DNA from 3 places in the Roseibium sp. MB-4 genome. Region 1 is predicted to be linked to each of the others. Evidence: predicted binding sites of a transcription regulator. Region 1 holds the regulator's gene; each other region holds the start of a gene.
The links. The regulator PhoB, encoded in region 1, activates phosphate uptake and scavenging genes when phosphate is short. The targets are predictions, from matches to a motif close to TGTCATNNANCTGTCAT.

Region 1 (3,275 bases):
GGATATCTTCACCAACCCGGTGGACAAGCGTACGCAGGACTACATTACCGGCCGCTTCGGTTAACCGGATCGCACATTTTTTCGAAGGGACACAGGATGTCTGAACATACAGTCACGGCTTATGATGACGAATTGAACGTCATGGCCGGCCGGATCGCTGAAATGGGCGGTCTTGCAGAAAAAGCATTTGCAGAAGCCGTTTCCGCCCTCGTGTCCGGGGACACTGATTTGGCGCGCCGCGTGATTGATCAGGATCGCCGTCTTGATGCGCTGCACCAGGACGTCGAGGAAGGCCTGATTGCAATGATCGTGCGCCGTCAGCCGATGGGGCAAGATCTGCGCGAAATCACAGCCGCCAGCCGGATCGCGAACGATCTGGAGCGTGTTGGCGATCTTGCAAAGAACGTTGCCAAGCGGGCAATCGCAATCGACAACGACATTCAGAGCAAGAAGTTGGCAATCGGCGTGGAGCACATGACCGAGCTAGCCCTTGGGCAGCTGAAAAAGGTTCTGGATGCCTACACCGGACGCAATGCAGAGGCTGCGCGCCACGTGCAGGAAGCTGATGCCGAAGTCGATGCGATCTACACCTCTCTGTTCCGCGAACTTCTGACGTACATGATGGAAGATCCACGGGTGATCACCTCCTGCGTCCATCTTCTATTCTGTGCGAAGAATATCGAGCGGATCGGCGATCATGCCACCAACATTGCCGAAAACGTCTTCTTCATGGTGACGGGCGAGCGGCTTCCGGAAGACCGCACCAAGGTTGATGAAACCGGCGCTATGTGAGTTGCCAGAGCCCGCCTGAGCGGGTTGTGAAGCAGGAACTGTAAGCCGGCGCTTTAGTGCCGGCTGAGGGAATTGGAGCGAGAATTCATGCCGAAGGTCCTCATCGTCGAAGACGAAGAACCGTTGAGCCTTCTGTTGCGGTACAATCTGGAAGCTGAAGGATACGCCGTCGAGACCTGTGTCCGCGGCGACGAGGCGGAAATCCGCCTCCGGGAAACCCAGCCGGACCTTTTGTTGCTGGACTGGATGTTGCCCGGACTGTCCGGAATCGAACTGTGCCGGCGCCTGCGGGCACGCGAAGACACCGAGCGCTTGCCGGTCATCATGCTCACGGCGCGCGGCGAGGAAGCCGAGCGCATCAGAGGCCTGTCGACCGGAGCGGACGACTACGTGGTCAAACCGTTCTCAGTGCCCGAACTGATGGCGCGTGTCCGCGCGATCTTGCGGCGGGCAAGCCCGGAGGTGGTGTCCACGATGCTGCGCTCCGGCGACATCGAACTTGACCGGGAAACACACCGCGTCCGGCGCAGCACCAAGGAAATCCATTTGGGGCCAACAGAGTTTCGCCTTCTGGAATTCCTGATGACCGCACCAGGCCGGGTCTTTTCACGCGAACAGCTCTTGGATGGTGTTTGGGGGCACGATGTGTATGTGGATGAACGCACGGTCGATGTTCACGTAGGCCGGCTGCGCAAAGCGCTGAACAAGGGCAAGGCGAAAGACCCGATCCGCACGGTGCGCGGGGCTGGTTATGCCTTCAACGACCAGTTCACGGCAGCCTGATCGAGACTTTCAAGACAAACAAAAAAGCCCGCCAAATCGGCGGGCTTTTTCTTGGGTATTTCGAGATCAGGAAGCCTGGGCAACACTGGTCTTGTTGTTGGCGCTCCGGCGGCGGTCTGCGACCGGCTGGTAAGCGATCTTGCAGTGGTAGGGGCAGTAGGGAACGCCGGCTTCGGAAACCTGACCGCAGAAGTAGAAGTCTTCTGTCGCCGGATCGCCGATCGGCCACTTACAGGTGCGCTCAGTTAACGTCAGGATAGTCGCCCGCTTGGACATCGGAACAACGTCAGCGATCGGTTCTGCAACGGGTTGAACCTCTGCGACCGGGGCTGGCGTCGGCTCCATCTTCAGCGCTGCGGAACCTTGGGTCTGCGGCTGTGTTTGCGGACGTTTCGGTGCCGATTGAGACGCCGGATTGGCCGTTGTGCGGGGACGGCGCGGTTTCGCGCTTGAAGAAGAAGACTTTGCGCGGCCGGAAAGACCAAGCCGGTGTACCTTGCCAATCACCGCGTTCCGGGTGACACCGCCAAGCTCACCCGCAATCTGGCTTGCACTCAAACCATCGCTCCAGAGCTTCTTCAAAAGCTCAACTCGTTCGTTCGTCCAACTCATTGCCGCACCCCTTGCCAAGGCCAGTGACTGGCCAAAATCCCGTTATTGGACACGCGAACGCAAGTCCATTATGGCATATCTTGTGCCTCTATTTGATACGCCGCACGAGATGTCGTGTCTGATTAGTCAAAGGTTACAATAACGTTAATTTGTGAAGCAACCGTCAGGCTGCAGTGAGTTGGGGATGAACGGACTTTTCCCCAACAGATGCGAGGTCCTTGAGACTTTTACATAAAACAGCCCGAACCCCGGCAATGGCCATTTCCATTGACAGGCGGGGACCTCGGCAGTGTATAAGGATCTTGCAACGTGCCGCCGCTTTGGCGGCACATTGCGTTTTTGGCCTGTAATTAAGGCGATGCCCCGGAGTTCCGACGGTCCGATACCAGTGGCGCTTCCGGCGGCCAAAGGAGACTAAAGAGGTATGTCCGCGTCCGCGCTTTTTGGAAACTACGCAAGATCGAACCTGTCATTCGATCACGGGGAAGGTGTCTGGCTTGTTACGAGTGACGGCCGACGATTTCTCGATTGCGGGTCCGGGATCGCGGTAAATTCGCTCGGACATGCTCATCCGCATCTGGTCCAGGCTCTTCAGGATCAGGCGGCCAAGCTCTGGCATATTTCCAATCTGCACCAGATGCCGGATGGCGCGCGGTTTGCGCAGCGCCTCACCGATGCAACATTTGCTGACAAGGTACTGTTCGTGAATTCCGGCGCCGAAGCAATGGAAGCGGCGATCAAGTGTGCCCGGCGTTATCACTATGACCGCAATGAGCAGGACCGGTATCAGATCGTGACCTTTGAAGGCGCTTTCCATGGCCGGACACTCGGCACGATCGCAGCAGGTGGCCAGGCGAAATATCTGGAAGGTTTCGGACCGAAGGCCCCGGGCTTCGATCAGGTGCCCAGCGGGGACTTGGAGGCCTTGAAAGCCATGGTCGGTCCGCAAACCGCAGCGATCGCGATCGAACCCATCCAAGGCGAGGGCGGCATTCGGGAAGTCGACTACGAATTCCTGCGCGCTCTGCGTAAGCTTTGTGATGAAACCGGAGCCCTGCTGATCTTTGACGAAATCCAGACGGGTGTCG
Region 2 (3,275 bases), on a different contig from region 1:
CTCGCCATCGAGTATGCGGCGTCTGAGCAGTTTGATAACTTGGGTTCCGGTCGGAAGATCAAGGGCAACTCCGCCTTCAAACGAGACATCGCCGCGCGTGAGGTTCAATGTCTCGGTGGTCACCCGATCGCGGGCGACCTTGAAACCGTCGGCAAACCTCATGTTGCTTTCAACTTCATACCGTTCCGGTCTCTGACGGACAAAGACGCCAACACCTTTTCTGGCGTGAAGATGACCTTCCTGCTGCAATTTGGAAAGCGCCCGGCGGATGGTGATCCGGCTGACTTGAAAGACTTCGGCGAGATGAACTTCTCCGGGAAGCTTGATGCCAGGTGCCAGCTCGCCATTTTCATACGCGAACTGAAGACGGTCACATATCTGAAGCCAGATGGCTTTTTCGCCTTTGGCTTGATAGGGTTCGCGCGCGAGAGTTCGAAACAATTCCAGATCGGTCACATCACACCTGGTGGCTTTGATTTCCTGAATTGAAGGTATATTTCACCTGGCCGTTGGCAATCACCATCAGGATTCTGCGGGTCTTTTTGTCTACCAGAATGCAATCCGCCCGCATGCCTTCTGCTATCTCGCCGCGATCTGCCAGTTTTGCCGCCGCCGCTGCGTTTTTGGAGATGAGGTTCCATGCCTTCTCAAGCGGAAGAACACCGTCATCAACCAGTTTAAACGCAGCTGCCAATGGAGCTGGGTAATAGTAGTCCGATGCCAGAACGGTGCAGTGGCCGGACGCCACACTCTCCCTTGCGTCGATGGCGTTGTTCTGGGAGCCGCCGCGTACGATATTGGGAGCGCCCAAAACCACGTGTTCACCTTCTTCGGCCGCGCTTTTGGCGGTTGCAATGGTCATAGGGAACTCGGACACGGAGACGCCCAGACGGCGGTGTTCCGTGCGGGTTTCCGGGGTTAGCTCGTCATGTGCGAAAACGGAGCAGCCCGCATCCCGAGCTCCTGCGCAGATGGCTTCGATCGCAGCTGGGACCTCGTTTCGCCGTTCCCATACCTGGTTGATCAGGGTCTTGCACTGGTCTTCTGAAAGGCCGGATCTGCCGGCCATCCGGCTGATCTTCGATGAGGTTTTCGGCAGGTCGAGATAGGCGGTCGTGTGATCGTTGAGTGACAGAACGGACTTGGGGTCGTCCTGAACCCAGTCAATCATGTCCTGGACATGGTTCAGTGCAAAGGTTTCCCACCGGATGTTCAGATGCATGTCTGAGGCAAACGTCGCCCGCAGGGCTTTCAGATGCATTCGGAAATTGGCGGCAGCCTCATAGCTGCGCAAGCCCGGTTCCCAGGAAACAGTCAGCCCATGATAAGCGGTGGTAATGCCATTGGAGATCAATTGCCGGTCAACATCCGCCAGCGCAATTGGAAGCGGGAAGTCGACATTCGGCCGCGGTTGTATTGATCGCTCAAAAGCATCCCCGTGTACATCTATGATGCCCGGTACGATATAGCAGTCCGCTGCGTCAATTGTTTCGCTAAATCTCTTTGATGAATAAGCGAATATACCTGAGTGAATGTTAACCGGCTCACGAATGAATTCATCATTTTTCAGAACGTCGCCGCCAAGAATACTTATGGAAGTCAATTTCGAATCCTCGAATATTTTAAGAATGGTGCGGCTACGTCATGAAACCGTTATCGACGGAGATCTATAGGGAGGCTGTATGACACTCCTGTGTACACAGGAATAGCCATTGGAGAATTCAACATGCTTCGTTCTGCCATTGCTGCAGCTGCAATGATTTTCGCGCTCCCTGTTGCCGCTGAACCTGTTCGGTTTGCGGTCACCGACATCGAAGGCCTGGAAGCCCTGCAGCAGGAATTTTCTGCCTTTGAAAAGGCTCTGGAAGACACAACGGGTTTGGACATCGAACTGTTTCCGGTCAGCTCCCGCACGTCCGCTGTTGAGTCTATGAACCAGAATAAGGTCGATCTGGTTCTGACAGGCCCGGCTGAATATGTCGTGATGAAGGAACTGACCAACGCGGAAATCGTGGTTGCTTGGCAGCGCCCAAACTACTTCGCCCAGATCGTGGTGATGGCAGAAGGTGAGATTGACGGGCCACAGGACCTCAAGGGCAAGACCGTGACTTTCGGTAGTGTTGGCTCAACGTCTCAGCACCTCGGCCCGGCGCAGGTTCTCGCTGACTTCGGCCTTGCTTACGGCACTGATTACACGCCGCAGATTATTTCTCGCAACGTGGCCATTGAAGCTCTGATCCGCGGCGATGTGCAGGCTGTTGGTATGAACGACAGCCACTTGCGCCGCATTCGCGACGCGTTTCCTGGCGAAGCTTTCAAGGTCATTGCCCGGGGCCGTGATCTTCCGAACGACATCCTGGTCGCTCGTCCGGACATGGATCGTGACGCTTTGGGAAAAATCAAGACCGCGTTCCTGGAAAACAGCGGAGCGCTGATGGCTGCTGTTCTGAAGGGCGAAGATAACCAAAAATATGGTGGTGGCTTCTTCCTGACCGGCGTGAACGATGAGAACTACAACTACGTTCGCGACATGTACCAGACCATTGGTGTCGACACCTCTTCATTCGTTGGTGACTAACCTCCTCCTGAAGATGCCGGGAGCGCGGGTGATCGCGCTCCTTTCCGGTGCTGTCGCTGTGTCTTGCACCGGAAATTGACACCAAGAATCCCGAGGACCGCGCGGTGCTTCACACGCCTCTCGCTGATACCAAAGATGTTGCGATTGCAACGTCGGCACTTAAGAAACAGTACAAGAATGGCCAGTTTCCGGTCCTGAAGGGCGTCAACTTGACCATTCGCCACGGCGAGCGAGTCGCGTTGATCGGCTCCAATGGCAGCGGCAAATCGACTTTGTTGAAGTGCCTCATTGGGCTGCATGCTGTGAACGAGGGATCAGTCCAGACCCTTGGTGAAACCTTTGGCTCCATGCCGACCGCTGCGCAGCGCGCACAGTTGCGCAAGCAGACCGGTTTTGTCTTCCAAAAACACTGTCTGGTGAAACGGCACTCGGTTTTAAGCAATGTTGTCCACGGCATGCTGGGTTTGCCCGGCAGTTGGCGCGCCTTCACTCAGGCGACGGCGCCTTCTAGGTGGCGCGCGAAAGCCATGTCTGCCCTTGAGGATGTTAATTTGGCCGAGAGGGCGCGGAGCCGGGCCGACGCGTTGTCAGGAGGTCAGCAACAGCGCGTTGCAATTGCACGCGCAATCGTGCGTGGGCCACGGCTAATCATTGCCGATGAGCCGGCCGCCAGCCTTGATCCAGTATCTGGCGCCGA
Region 3 (3,275 bases), on a different contig from region 1:
TCACCGCATTAGGCAAATAAGGTGGCAATTGTTCGAGACGGACAGCTTCGCCGCCTGTATCGCCTCTGTTTGCGATCAGCTGGCCGTTGGCAGCAACGATTTTTACGTTTGGCGGCCTTGCTGGAACCTGCCATTCGGATGTCGGCGGGAGGTAAGCGGCATAATAGCCAACAATACAAACGACAGCGATGCCTGCCCATATTCCAAGGACCGCGCTCCAGTAAAGTCCGCGTTTTACAAGCCTGCCCAGAGCGGGCATGAACGATGACCGGGCTTTTCTTTTCTGGCTGCGGCGCTTGGCGCCGGACCGGCCACCTCTGCCCTTCGAACTTCCGGACCTCGATTTCGCACTGCCACGCTGAGAGGTGGACTTGGCAGACGAGGGTTTCTTTGACTTCGGGGTGCTGCCAGCTTTGGACTTGGGCTTCGATTTGGATGTGGTCTTGGCCTTCGTGCGCTTCTTGCCCGACGGGCCGCTCGGACGGTCATCCGGGCGCAGCCGCAGGTCCAGCAGACTGCTGCTGGATGCGCCGAAAGTCGGCTCGACCCGTGCCTGGCGTTTCGCCCGTGGCGCCATCAATTTCCGTCCCATACCAAGTTGCCGGAAACTCCGGCTTTCCCCGGTCATGATTCTAGAATGCGGCGATTTAAGGGGGCGTTAAGCCTTTCGGAAATTGGGCTTCAGAATGGAGATTCGATCCACAACGGACGATTAGCTGGCGTAGCGGCTCGCGTCGGCGCCATAGTAGTTTACATACCTTGTGTTCAGTTCTGAAACCGGCATCACGATCAACACGTCGGTCGTCCCGAACTGATGGTCAATCACCGCACCGTCGCCGACAAAAGCCCCCAGACGAAGATACCCTTTGATGAGCGGCGGCAGCGCCCGGAGGGCTTCCTTCTGGTTGATGTCGGAAGCGGGCCTGCGATTCATATCCACAAAGCGGTTCTCGACAGCGCGAACCCGCCATTCTTCCGGCGCAAGTGAATTGTGGTGCAGAAAACCCAGCTGATCAGCCATGGCGTCGGGGTTGGTCCCTTCAATGGATGCACAGCCCAGCATGACGTCGATCTTGTGCCGCAAAATGTAAGACCAAAGACCGTGCCAGAGCAGCTCGATGGTCTTCTTGTTCCGGTAAGGTTTCAGAACGCAGGACCGGCCAAGCTCCATGAACCGTTTGCCGGGATTGGCATCGATCAATGACTGGATGTCGTATTCTGCGGATGTGTAGAACCCGCCATGCCGGTCCGCAACATCCTGGCGCAAAACACGGTAGGTGCCGACGATTTCGGGCTTCAAACGGCCGAGCTTGTTTCGCTTGAGAGAGGCGTGATCTACAACCAGGAGATGGTCGCAATAGGCATCGAAAGGATCGGCGTCGCGCCGTGTTGCCAAAGTCTGTGCGTCGGCGACTGCGGACATTTCTTCATAAAACACTTCATAGCGAAGGCGCTGGGCTTTTTTGACTTCCTTGAAATTGCGCGCCATGCGCACTTCGAGGGATCCGATACGTCCAAGGGTGTCGCCGGTTTTGACCGGCATCTGAACGGCCCCGTGCGGGACAGCTGGCAGCGGGCGCATCGCAGGCGTAAATTTCCGCACCAGTTTTCTTGGAGAAAATAGGTTCTGGCGCATCATGGACGGTCCACCCTTCGTCTGTTTCTTGTCGAAAACCGGGCCGGATCATTGCATTGACCGCTTGGATCTCCGCCAGTCTTCCTATGCCGGCTCAGATTGCGAATCTATGCTGGCTCTGGATTGACAAAGCCGTAGACCATACTTTTCCGACATCTGCATGACATTGGGTTGAGCCCGGCGTCTTTCAAGGCCAGCTTATATTACAAGATGGTTATTTGGAAATCTGCCGGTCGTGAACCGCTGGCGGGAGTGCGCCGGTTAGCCGGCAGCTTTCATCCGTCCAATTTCCGCAAGAGCGTCTGAGATATCGTCTACCGATAGTGGTTTCGTGAGATAGCCCGCGGCTCCAACGTCGGCCGCCTGATCCCGGGCTTCCTGCATAACATCAGCCGTGACAATAAGGACTGGCACTTCAGGACGTCCACTATCACGCTCGTCGCGGCGGATTTGCTTGACGGCGCTGATCCCATCAAGGCCCGGCATGTGAAGGTCCATGAGGATCGCATCAAATGTCCCGCTTGCCGCTTCGACGACAGCCTTTTCGCCGTCCACGACCATCACCGGGACGTGGCCGAGCTTGCGCAACATGGCCTCGCTGAGCAGGCGGTTGATGTCATTGTCTTCTGCGACCAGCAATTTCAGGGGCCGACCGGGTACCGCGGCACGGTTGGAGAGGAAACTGTTTTGAACGGGTTCTGCACTGACGTCCCAGGCATGGTCGGTGGTCTCGGCGTCCAAAAGGCCCGAGAACACCTGAACAAGCGTGTCAATGCGCACGGGGCGGATCAGATAAGCCGCATAGCCGGCTTCCCTTAGATGCTCCAGGCGGTCACGCTCTGGCGGTGAGATCAAGACGACAGCCGGTGCTTTGCACCCGCTCAGGTGCGCCGATGCCAGCCATCCGGCGCTGTCCGAAAGCGCCGAATTGTCAACGACAAGTAGGTCAGCAGCCATGAGGGCCGTATCCAGCCCTTCGTTGCCAGGCTCCAGAACCGAGACGGTCGCGTCATGCTGTTCCAGCCGGTTGGCAATTAGGGGGCACTCGATCCGGCTGGAGGTGACGAAAACGATCTTTCTGCCGGAAAACTTCTCCAGGCGCGGGTCTGAGGTTTCGGTCAGGTCTTCCGGGATTGGCAGGGAAACTTCAAAAAGTGCACCGCCTTCTGAAGCGGGGCGCGCGCTGATGCCGCCGCCCATCAAGTGGGCCAGTCGTTGCGCGATGGCGAGGCCAAGGCCGGTGCCGCCAAACTTTCTGGCAGGCCCATGATCGACCTGTTCAAACTCTTGGAACAGGCGTTCCGCCTCGTCGGCGGCAAAACCGATGCCGGTATCCCGCACAACCAGATCGAGGAAGCCGCCACCTTCAAGGTTCCGACGGCCGTGGAGCTCAACGGCAACACCGCCTTCATCGGTGAACTTGACGCCGTTTCCGATGAGATTGAAGAGAATTTGGCGCACACGGGTTGCGTCAAGCGTGACGTGTTCCGGCAGGCGGGAATCGATCAACGTACCAATTTCGAGGTGCTTCGCATGGGCTTTCGGCGCCAGTAGTTCGACCACGCTTTCAGCCAATGCACCGACTTTGACCGGAGCGGCGTGAATATCAAGTTTTCCTGCCTCAACCTTTGAAAAATCG

Region 2: ACVDG4_RS14790 (alpha-D-ribose 1-methylphosphonate 5-triphosphate diphosphatase) is a predicted target of PhoB. The motif match lies at 1,641-1,657, and genes of this name have one in related genera.
Region 3: olsB (l-ornithine N(alpha)-acyltransferase) is a predicted target of PhoB. The motif match lies at 1,786-1,802, and genes of this name have one in related genera.

What each region holds. Positions count from the first base shown of each region.
Region 1 is NZ_JBRKQB010000001.1:2,013,237-2,016,511, reverse strand. Features, by position in the region: gene pstB (phosphate ABC transporter ATP-binding protein PstB) at 1-64, shown strand, start outside; gene phoU (phosphate signaling complex protein PhoU) at 97-792, shown strand; gene phoB (phosphate regulon transcriptional regulator PhoB) at 880-1,575, shown strand; gene ACVDG4_RS09325 (GcrA family cell cycle regulator) at 1,642-2,187, opposite strand; gene ACVDG4_RS09320 (aspartate aminotransferase family protein) at 2,612-3,275, shown strand, end outside.
Region 2 is NZ_JBRKQB010000002.1:776,230-779,504, reverse strand. Features, by position in the region: gene phnF (phosphonate metabolism transcriptional regulator PhnF) at 1-456, opposite strand, end outside; gene ACVDG4_RS14790 (alpha-D-ribose 1-methylphosphonate 5-triphosphate diphosphatase) at 458-1,603, opposite strand; gene ACVDG4_RS14785 (PhnD/SsuA/transferrin family substrate-binding protein) at 1,727-2,578, shown strand; gene ACVDG4_RS14780 (phosphonate ABC transporter ATP-binding protein) at 2,683-3,275, shown strand, end outside.
Region 3 is NZ_JBRKQB010000004.1:27,391-30,665, reverse strand. Features, by position in the region: gene ACVDG4_RS19565 (transglycosylase domain-containing protein) at 1-577, opposite strand, end outside; gene olsB (l-ornithine N(alpha)-acyltransferase) at 713-1,582, opposite strand; gene ACVDG4_RS19555 (hybrid sensor histidine kinase/response regulator) at 1,898-3,275, opposite strand, start outside.